3 regions of the Erwinia magellanica genome follow, and region 2 is predicted to be linked to each of the others. Evidence: predicted binding sites of a transcription regulator. Region 2 holds the regulator's gene; each other region holds the start of a gene.
What was found. The regulator PurR, encoded in region 2, represses purine synthesis genes. The targets are predictions, from matches to a motif close to CANGCAAACGTTTGCNTG.
Positions count from the first base shown of each region.

Region 1: the regulator PurR is predicted to act here: its motif matches at 1,926-1,943, upstream of purT (formate-dependent phosphoribosylglycinamide formyltransferase).
Region 3: the regulator PurR is predicted to act here: its motif matches at 1,863-1,880, upstream of purM (phosphoribosylformylglycinamidine cyclo-ligase).

Region 1 covers NZ_JBCHVC010000001.1:1,413,347-1,416,624, reverse strand. Annotated here, with positions in the region: gene AAH450_RS06475 (bifunctional 4-hydroxy-2-oxoglutarate aldolase/2-dehydro-3-deoxy-phosphogluconate aldolase) at 1-448, shown strand, start outside; gene purT (formate-dependent phosphoribosylglycinamide formyltransferase) at 705-1,883, opposite strand; gene AAH450_RS06465 (YebG family protein) at 2,023-2,421, shown strand; gene AAH450_RS06460 (sugar phosphate isomerase/epimerase family protein) at 2,579-3,278, opposite strand, start outside.
Region 2 covers NZ_JBCHVC010000001.1:905,477-908,754, forward strand. Annotated here, with positions in the region: gene punC (purine nucleoside transporter PunC) at 1-83, opposite strand, end outside; gene punR (DNA-binding transcriptional activator PunR) at 196-1,110, shown strand; gene purR (HTH-type transcriptional repressor PurR) at 1,183-2,208, opposite strand; gene cydH (cytochrome bd-I oxidase subunit CydH) at 2,480-2,569, shown strand; gene AAH450_RS04185 (C40 family peptidase) at 2,607-3,278, opposite strand, start outside.
Region 3 covers NZ_JBCHVC010000001.1:138,156-141,433, forward strand. Annotated here, with positions in the region: gene pstB (phosphate ABC transporter ATP-binding protein PstB) at 1-37, shown strand, start outside; gene purN (phosphoribosylglycinamide formyltransferase) at 123-761, opposite strand; gene purM (phosphoribosylformylglycinamidine cyclo-ligase) at 758-1,798, opposite strand; gene upp (uracil phosphoribosyltransferase) at 2,042-2,668, shown strand; gene uraA (uracil permease) at 2,920-3,278, shown strand, end outside.

The sequences.
Region 1 (3,278 bases), 510 kb from region 2:
ACCGGAAGCCATTGTCGGTGCCGGTACGGTTCTTAATGTTCAGCAGCTGAAAGAAGTAACCGATGCAGGCGCGCAGTTTGTCATAAGCCCCGGTGTTACGGAGTCGCTGCTTGAGGCCGCCGTGAAAGGATCGGTGCCGCTGATCCCCGGTATCAGCACCGTTTCGGAACTGATGACGGGTCTGGATTACGGGCTGCGAGAGTTCAAATTCTTCCCGGCTGAAGCCAACGGTGGAGTAAAAGCGCTACAGGCGATTGGCGGTCCATTCCCTCAGGTACGTTTTTGCCCGACCGGTGGTATCTCTCCGGCCAATTACCGCGACTATCTCGCCCTGAAAAGCGTGTTGTGTATCGGCGGCTCGTGGCTGGTACCGGCGGATGCGTTGGAAGCAGGGGACTACGATCGTATCACCCAGCTGGCGAAAGAAGCCTTGGCGGGCGCACGTTAAATCCGGTTGATGTTGCCGGTGAAGGGGCGCTGAGCCAGGCCCCGGGAAATAAACCTGCGAAGAACTGGGGCGGATAAAACGGTTTAAAGCAGGCGCGAACGCTAAGAAGAGATCAGGCGTCCCGTTACTGGCTGGCGTCCCGAACAGGCTCGGCAGAGACCGAAAGAAAAGAGAGCGTGACGGGTGAAGCCCGTTCCGGGCCTCTCCGGTACGCTCTCTTTTGCATAACTGGCTGAATGCAGCTGGCGCGCCAGCGTCAGCCGCTGACTTTCACCCCGGCGGCACAGGCAATAGCGCGCTGAACGGCATCCTCAATGTTTTCACCTGTTGCCAGCGCCACGCCCAAACGGCGTTTGCCGCGGATCTCTGGTTTGCCAAACAGGCGAACCTGCAAACCGGCACCCAGCACGCTGCCTACATTGCTGAATTGCACGTTGTCGCTTTCCAGCTCCGGCAAAATAACGGCAGAAGCGGCAGGGCCGTACTGGCGGATACCGCCAATCGGCAAGCCCAGGAAAGCGCGAACGTGCAGGGCGAACTCGGAGAGATCCTGGGAAATCAGCGTGACCATACCGGTATCGTGCGGGCGGGGGGAGACTTCGCTAAATACCACCTCATCACCACAGACAAACAGCTCAACGCCAAACAGGCCATAACCTCCCAGCGCTTTGACTACCTGCTCTGCGATCTGCTCTGCGCGTTGCCGGGCAAGTTCGCTCATCTGCTGCGGCTGCCAGGATTCACGATAATCGCCATCTTCCTGACGATGTCCCACAGGCGCGCAAAAATGTATGCCGTCTGTGGCGCTGATAGTCAGCAGGGTGATTTCAAAATCAAACTTCACCACGCCCTCAACAATGACCCGGCCAGCTCCGGCACGACCCCCTTGCTGCGCATATTCCCAGGCGGCATCAAGCTGGGAGGCTTCACGGATAAAGCTTTGCCCTTTGCCGGAAGAACTCATTACTGGCTTAACGATACAGGGGAAACCAATCTCCTCCGCAGCCTGAGTAAAGGCTTCATGGCTGTCGGCAAAACGGTAGCTGGAAGTTGGTAGCGCCAGCTCTTCCGCTGCCAGACGTCGGATACCTTCACGGTTCATGGTCAGACGCGCCGCACGTGCTGTCGGTACGACATTCTGGCCCGCTTTTTCCAGCTCAATCAGCATATCGGTGGCGATGGCCTCTATCTCCGGCACGATATAATCCGGGCGTTCCAGCGCCACCAGGGCTTTCAGCGCTTCACCGTCAAGCATATTGATGACATGGCTACGGTGAGCAACGTGCATGGCGGGGGCATCGGCGTAGCGGTCAACCGCAATCACTTCAACGCCCAGACGCTGACATTCCAGCGCCACTTCTTTGCCCAGTTCCCCAGACCCTAACAGCATTACACGCGTTGCGGCGGGGCGCAGCGCAGTACCAAGAGTGGTCATAATCTTCTTACCTGATTGGATGGAAAAAACGCGCGCAGTATAAACGAAAACGATTGCGTACACATCTGCTTTCCAGGCTTGAGCAAAATTTACCAGGCTGTTATACTGTATAAAAATACAGTTAAACGAGGTGTGCACTATGGCTGTTGAAATCAAATATGTTGTCGTCAGAAAAGGTGAGGAAAAGATGACATTCGCCAGTAAAAAAGAAGCCGACGCGTACGATAAAATGCTCGATATGGCTGAAGCATTTTCAGACTGGCTGAGTGCATCACCGCTGACCATGGAAGAAGATCAGCGTGAAGCGCTGGGAATGTTCCTGGCAGAAAATAAAGAGGCCGTTCAGCATATTCTTCGTACCAGCAAAATGCCGGAAGCGGATGATTCTGCAAGTGTTGAAGGCGCAGCTAAAGCGAAAACAGTGTCGGATGCACAGCAAGCAGCGGAAGATGAAGAGCACGGCGAAGAGGATGCTGAAACCGCTTCCGCTAAGCCTGCTAAAAACCGCGCAGCGGTACGCGGCGTCAAAGCGGCCTGAGTTCCCAGCGGGTCGGTTACTGTTTCTTGCGCGCGGGCCTGAAAGCCTGCGCGTCTTTCTGTGTAATACTTCCCGCTGTAAGCCTTCACCACTTCACCACTTCAAAACTTCACCACGTCACAACTTTACCACGTCACTACTTCGCCACTTCAACTGCTCAACTCGTTGCGGCGCACACTCTTTTCAGCGCGTGGAGCGCTTCTCCTGCCACGTCCACAGGCGGCTGCTGATGGTAGAGATCGTTAAATACTTCCAGTCCTAAAGGCCCCTGATAGCCCTGCGTGTGTAACGCGTTTAACAGCGTATAGAGGGGAAAGTTACCCTGTCCGGGTAATAAGCGCTGATGACGGGCAATATCCACAAGCTGATCCTGAGAAGGAAGCGTGGCGAGATCGGAAAGCTGTACCAGAAAGATTTTCTCCACTGGGATCCCGGCAAGATCAGCTACAGTGCGGTTGCGCACAAATATATGGAAAGCATCCACCACCAGACCAAGATTGGGTTCATCTATCTTCTGCACCAGCTGCCAGGCGGCTGGTAGAGTATTGATGTGCGTACTCCAGGCCATCGCCTCAAACGCGATTCTCACACCCCTTTTTCCTGCCTCCCTGCTCAGCCAGCGTAAATCCTCCTCTTCCCGTCCGGCAACAGAGTCCGGATCGGTCGATGCTGGCGCCAGTAACGTGCTGGCCCCTAAAAGTACCGCCGTATCCAGCATTTGCAGCGCTTCCTTGCGCCTGGCATCACGCCGGTTATCTGGCGCGCCCGTAAAATCCAGCAGCACCTGATAATCTGTCAGGCCTGTTTGCTGATTGTCGAGCAGCGCAGCCAGGTTTCTGGCATCGCCAGCATGTGCC
Region 2 (3,278 bases):
AAAGCAGGCAGGTACATATCGGTCGCGAGAAAACCCGCAACGCTGAGTAGCGCCAGGTAAACAATAAATCCTTTTGAAGGCATTTTTTCTCTCTTACAGGTAATGAATCGAACGCCGCAGAGTGTAAACGCGTGTCAATCAGCTTGTGAAACGGTAATATTTGCCTCTTCCCTTCAAAAAAATTGCAGGCAGCTTATGTGGTCAGAACACGCTTTGGAAGTTGTTGATGCCGTTGCCCGTTCGGGCAGTTTCACCGCAGCCGCGGCTGAGCTGCACCGCGTTCCCTCCGCTATCAGCTATACCGTGCGGCAGCTGGAGGAGTGGCTGGCAGTACCCCTGTTTGAACGGCGGCACCGGGATGTGGTGCTGACCGAAGCGGGACGGGTATTTGTGCAGGAAGGGCGAAGTGTTATCAAAAAAATGCTCGCCACCCGGCGGCAGTGTCAGCAGGTGGCCAACGGCTGGCGTGGACAGATCAATATTGCCGTCGATCGGATAGTCAAACCTCAGCGCACGCGCCAGCTGGTGGTGGACTTTTACCGCCATTTCCCCGACATGGAGCTGCATCTGTCGCCAGAGGTGTTCAACGGCGTCTGGGATGCGCTGGCCGATGGCAGGGTTGATGTGGCCATTGGGGCTACTCAGGCTATACCTGTGGGCGGCCGTTTTGCCTTTCGCGATATGGGAGCACTGAACTGGCGCTGCGTGGTGGGAGCAGATCATCCTCTGGCGCAGCACCGGGAGCAGGTTATCAGCGAAGAGGCGATCCGGGAATGGCCCTCGCTGGTGCTGGAGGACACCTCGCGAGCGCTCCCCAAACGAACAACCTGGACCCTGGATAATCAGCGGCGGCTGGTGGTGCCAGATTGGGAAAGTGCTTTCGACTGTCTGTCAGCCGGGCTGTGCGTGGGCATGGTACCGGGACATTTTGCCCGGCCTCTGTTGAAACAGGGCACACTGCACGAGCTAAAGCTGGCAGCCAGTTTCCCCGACAGCCCCTGCTGCGTCAGCTGGTCTGAACAACAGGCGTCACCGGCGCTGAGCTGGCTACTCGATTATCTGGGTGAGAGCGATACGCTGAACAGCGAATGGCTGCGCGAAGAGGAGTAAAAAGCCTGAACAGCGCAAGCCGGGGGTAAAATATGCCCCTGGCTTGCAGCAGGAAAGAGGCAGGCAGAAGGCTTAGCGGCGGTAATCCAGGAAAGGACCGTCAGCGACCGAGCGACGTTCGATCAGGGAAGGATGTACCTCAATGGTCTGCGGATCTTCCCGTTTGCTGGTGATACGGTCCAGCAGCATATCGAAAGCGGTCTCGCCTAAGCGCTCTTTAGGCTGATGAACGGTAGTCAGTGCTGGTGTAAAGTAACGGGCGTTGCGCACGTTATCATAACCGATCACCGATATATCCTGCGGAACCCGTAACCCCATCTCGTCCGCAGCGCAAATGGCGCCCATGGCCATGACGTCACCGCCACAAAAGACCGCCGTTGGTCGCTGTTTCTGCGATAAAATCTGCTGCATCGCCTGATAGCCAGACTCCGGTTCGAAATCTCCCTGCACCAGCCACTCTTTACGGAGCGTAATATTGGCTTCAGCCAGCGCCTTCAGGAAGCCGGCATGGCGGCCGCCACCGGTATTGCGCTCCATTTGTCCGGGGATCACGCCGATATCGCGGTGACCCCGATCGATCAGGTAGCGCCCGGCCAGATAGCCGCCCTCAAAAGCGTTATCCAGCACGGTATCGGTGAAGTCTCCGCGAGACTCGCCCCAGTCCATAACGACCATCGGGATATTGCGGTTCTCTTCCAGCATTTTGATCAGCGGATCGGGATACTCAGAGCACATCACCAGCAGACCGTCCACGCGCTTTTGCGCCATCATCGACAGATAGGCCTGCTGCTTTTGCAGATCGTTATGGGCATTGCCCAGGATCAGGGTATAGCCTTTTGCGAAACAGCGGTTTTCCACCGCTTCAATAATCTCGGCAAAGTAGGGCGCTTCGCTGGAGGTGGCTAACAGACCAATAGTTCTGGTGTGATTAACCTTAAGGCTGCGGGCCACTGCACTGGGGGAATAGTGCAGCGATTTAATTGCAGCCCAGACGGCCTCCCGCGTCTCTTCGGCGACAAAGCGGGTTTTATTGATGACGTGGGAGACGGTGGTGGTCGACACCCCGGCCTGCTTTGCCACATCTTTAATTGTTGCCATGAACTAGCTACTCCTGCGCTTATCTCAACGTGTTGATAAGCCTGTTGTTAATCGTTTGCCTGAAAAGAGTAAAACCTGACGTCTTAAATCGGTTTAAGTTGCTGTCGGATTCGTCAGGAAGGAAAAGAGTGGTCGTCCGCAGAATTGTGACTGAGCGGACGTTGCGCAACAAAAAGAATTCTAACAAGGCTGAGCAGAGAAAACGAGATTTTTACCGATAAGTATGGGAAAATTGATAACACTATTAACTGTAGGGCTATTCAGAGGATATATGGATACCGATTTAAAGTTCTCATTACTGACCACGGTTTGCGCTTTGGTGATGATTATGGCGTTCAGCTTTACCGCCATCATGCACTAACTATAAAAGGGGCCTGATCGCAGGCCCTTTATAACGCTTAGCGGATGGTTTTCGGCGTCATCATCCGACGGGCGCCAATATAGTGACGCTGCCAGTAATCCTCGCCCAGCGCGCTTACCTGAATATCCTTGCCGGTACGGGGGGACTGAATGAACTTACCGTCACCCAGATAGACGCCAACATGGTCAGCAACCCCGCGTCCATTAATGCGGAAGAAGACCAAATCCCCTTTTTCCAGCTCATCACGTTTGATCGAGGCGGCATCGCGCAGATGATACATTTCGTTAGCGGTGCGCGGGATTTTAAACTTCACCAAATCCTTATAGGCATACCAGACCAGCCCGCTACAGTCGAAGCCGGTTTTTGGTGAGGTTCCGCCCCATTGATAGGGTTTACCCAGCTGGCCCATCAGTTTGTTCATCGCAGTTTCACGAGCTTTCTGATAGCGGGCACGATGCGCCTTGCTCAACTTCAGCGGTGCCGGGTCGAGATCGGCTGTCAGCGCTTCCATTTGTGCTGCTTTACCGCGATGCCGTCCGTAACGCTTTTTACTGCCATTAACGCTTTTCTTTTTATATCTGCCGGGAGTAACGGCGGCCGTTGCCGGAGAGGCTTTCTTTTTAAGCTTGAGCTTTGACACGGAGGTTAAGCGGGATTTCTTGCTGGTGGTCTCTTTAACTTTTTTTGTGGAGCTTGCTTTAACCGGCCT
Region 3 (3,278 bases), 770 kb from region 2:
CCGTACCGAAGATTATATTACCGGGCGCTACGGCTGACAAAACGCCAGCCGCATAAAAAAACACCCGATGAAGTTCACCGGGTGTTTTGTTTTGATCATAGTCGGCGCACCAGTATCAGCGGTCAGTCGAAGGCGTGCCCCTCTTCAGGCAGCTTTTCGCCATCCAGCCAGGCGGCGTTGTCCCGCATCTCCACTCTGCCATCCACAAACCAGCTGACTACCAGCGGGTAGATAGCGTGCTCCTGATGCTGCACACGCGCGGTCACATCCTCTTCGCTGTCTTCCGCAAAGACCGGCACTTTTGCCTGTAGGATCACCGGGCCGCCATCCAGCTGCTCGGTCACAAAATGCACCGAGGTGCCGTGCTCTTCATCACCATTTTCCATAGCCTGGCGATGGGTGTGCAGGCCGGGGTATTTCGGCAGCAGGGAAGGGTGGATGTTAAGCATGCGTCCGGCATAGTGCTGCACAAAAGCCGGGCTGAGAATACGCATATAGCCAGCCAGCACCACCAGATCGGGCGCATAAGCATCGATTTCCAGCATCAGCTGGTTGTCGAACGCCTCGCGGTCTGCAAACTGGGAAGCGGCCAGCGCATGGGCAGGCACGCCCGCTTCACGCGCTCGCGTCAGGCCAAACGCCTCTGATTTATTGCTGAACACGGCAGCAACGCTGGCGTTGATCTGGCCCTGCTCACACGCATTCAGGATTGCCTGAAGGTTGCTTCCCTGTCCCGAAATCAACACCACCACTCTTTTCATGCGTTAATGACCACACGCTCATCAGAATCAGACGCTTTGATCACGCCAATTTTCCAGGCTTTTTCGCCCGCGTCGGTCATCAGCTGAACCGCTTTATCCGCTTCTTCTGCACTGAGGGCGATCAGCATGCCCACGCCACAGTTAAAGGTGCGATACATCTCGTGACGGCTGACGTTGCCCGCTTCCTGCATCCAGCCAAATACCGCAGGCCACTGCCAGCTTGACTCTTCAATCACCGCCTGGGTGTTCTCTGGCAGGACGCGAGGAATATTTTCCCAGAAGCCGCCGCCGGTCAGGTGGCAGATGGCGTGCACCTCTACCTGTTCAATCAGGCTCAGCAGGTTTTTAACATAAATACGGGTAGGCTCCAGCAGGTGGTCAGCCAGCGTTTTGCCTTCCAGCTGAGTCGCTTCCGGGTCGGTTTTGCTGACTTCCAGGATTTTACGCACCAGCGAATAACCGTTAGAGTGCGGGCCGCTGGAACCCAGCGCAATCAGCACGTCGCCATCCTGCACCTTGCTGCCGTCGATGATCTCTGACTTTTCTACTACGCCAACGCAGAAGCCTGCGACGTCATAATCTTCGCCATGATACATGCCCGGCATTTCAGCCGTTTCGCCACCTACCAGCGCACAGCCAGACTGTGAACAGCCTTCAGCGATGCCGGTGATCACGCTGGCCGCGGTCTCCACATCCAGTTTGCCGGTGGCATAATAATCCAGGAAGAACAGCGGCTCGGCGCCCTGTACCACCAAATCGTTCACGCACATCGCGACCAGGTCGATACCGATGGTATCGTGGCGTTTAAGGTCCATCGCCAGACGCAGCTTGGTGCCAACGCCGTCAGTGCCGGAAACCAGAACCGGCTCGCGGTATTTTTGCGGCAGGGCACAAAGGGCACCGAAACCGCCCAGTCCACCCATCACTTCCGGGCGACGAGTCTTTTTCACTACGCCTTTAATACGATCGACTAAAGCATTACCCGCGTCGATGTCTACGCCGGCGTCTTTATAGCTGAGAGAGGTTTTGTCGGTCACTGCGGATCCCCACGCGGTTTGCGGTTGGTGGTATGGAAAATAAAGCGCGGCAATTCTAACAGCGCAGGCAAACGTTTGCGAGTGCCATCTTATGACGCGTTGCGGATAACTGAATTTTAGCCAATTCTTTAAGGGGGAGAGGAGGAATTAACAGAAGTTGTACTAAGTCATATGGCGTCTGGCGTAAATGGCGCTATAATCTCGCGATTTTTTTTTGCAGCTTAACACTCCGGGAGTACAACAATGAAGATCGTGGAAGTCAAACACCCTCTGGTCAAACATAAACTGGGCCTGATGCGTGAACATGACGTAAGCACCAAGCGTTTTCGTGAACTCGCCTCAGAAGTGGGAAGTCTGCTGACTTATGAAGCCACCTCCGACCTGGAAACCGAAACGGTGACCATTGAAGGCTGGAACGGCCCGGTCGAGATTGAGCAGATCAAAGGCAAGAAAATTACCGTGGTGCCGATCCTGCGTGCCGGTCTTGGCATGATGGAAGGCGTGCTGGAGCACGTTCCCAGCGCCCGTATCAGCGTAGTGGGCGTTTACCGTGATGAAGAGACGCTGGAGCCGGTGCCCTACTTCCAGAAGCTGGTGTCAAACATTGAAGAGCGTATGGCGCTGGTGGTTGATCCGATGCTGGCTACCGGCGGCTCAATGATCGCCACTATCGACCTGCTGAAGAAGGCGGGCTGCACCAGCATCAAAGTGCTGGTACTGGTCGCCGCACCGGAAGGAATTGCCGCGCTGGAAAAAGCGCACCCGGACGTTGAGCTTTACACCGCGTCAGTTGACCAGGGGCTGAATGAGAAGGGGTATATCATCCCCGGCCTGGGCGACGCGGGCGATAAGATCTTCGGAACCAAATGAGAATGATCCAGCCTGGCTTATTTGCCAATTTGAACCTCTGCAAGCGGGGCCACAGGGCGAGCAACGCGAATAATCTTCACGTACTTTTTGTACGCTGCGGTTCTCGTGCGCGGGCAGGGGCCAAACTCACTGCGGCGATAACAGCTGGGCTGAAACATCTGATCTGCCTTAACGGGTTATACAGATGAATGATTAAGTATCAAGCCGACCGCAGAGTCGGCTTTTTATTGGGGTAAACTAAGGGTAATACTATGACTCGTCGTGCAATTGGCGTCAGCGAGCGTCCGCCGCTGCTGCAAACTATTCCGCTAAGCTTCCAGCATCTGTTCGCCATGTTTGGCGCCACGGTACTGGTGCCGATTCTGTTTCACATCAACCCGGCCACGGTGTTGCTGTTTAACGGGCTGGGTACGCTGCTCTATCTCTTTATCTGTAAGGGAAAAATCCCTGCCTACCTCGGCTCCAGTTTTGCCTTTATTTCGCCAGTATTACTCCTGCTGCCGCTGGGCTATGAAGTGGCGCTGGGCGGGTTTATTCTTTGTGGCGTGTTGTTCTGCCTGGTGGCGCTGATCGTTAAAAAGGCGGGAACGGGCTGGCTGGACGTGATGTT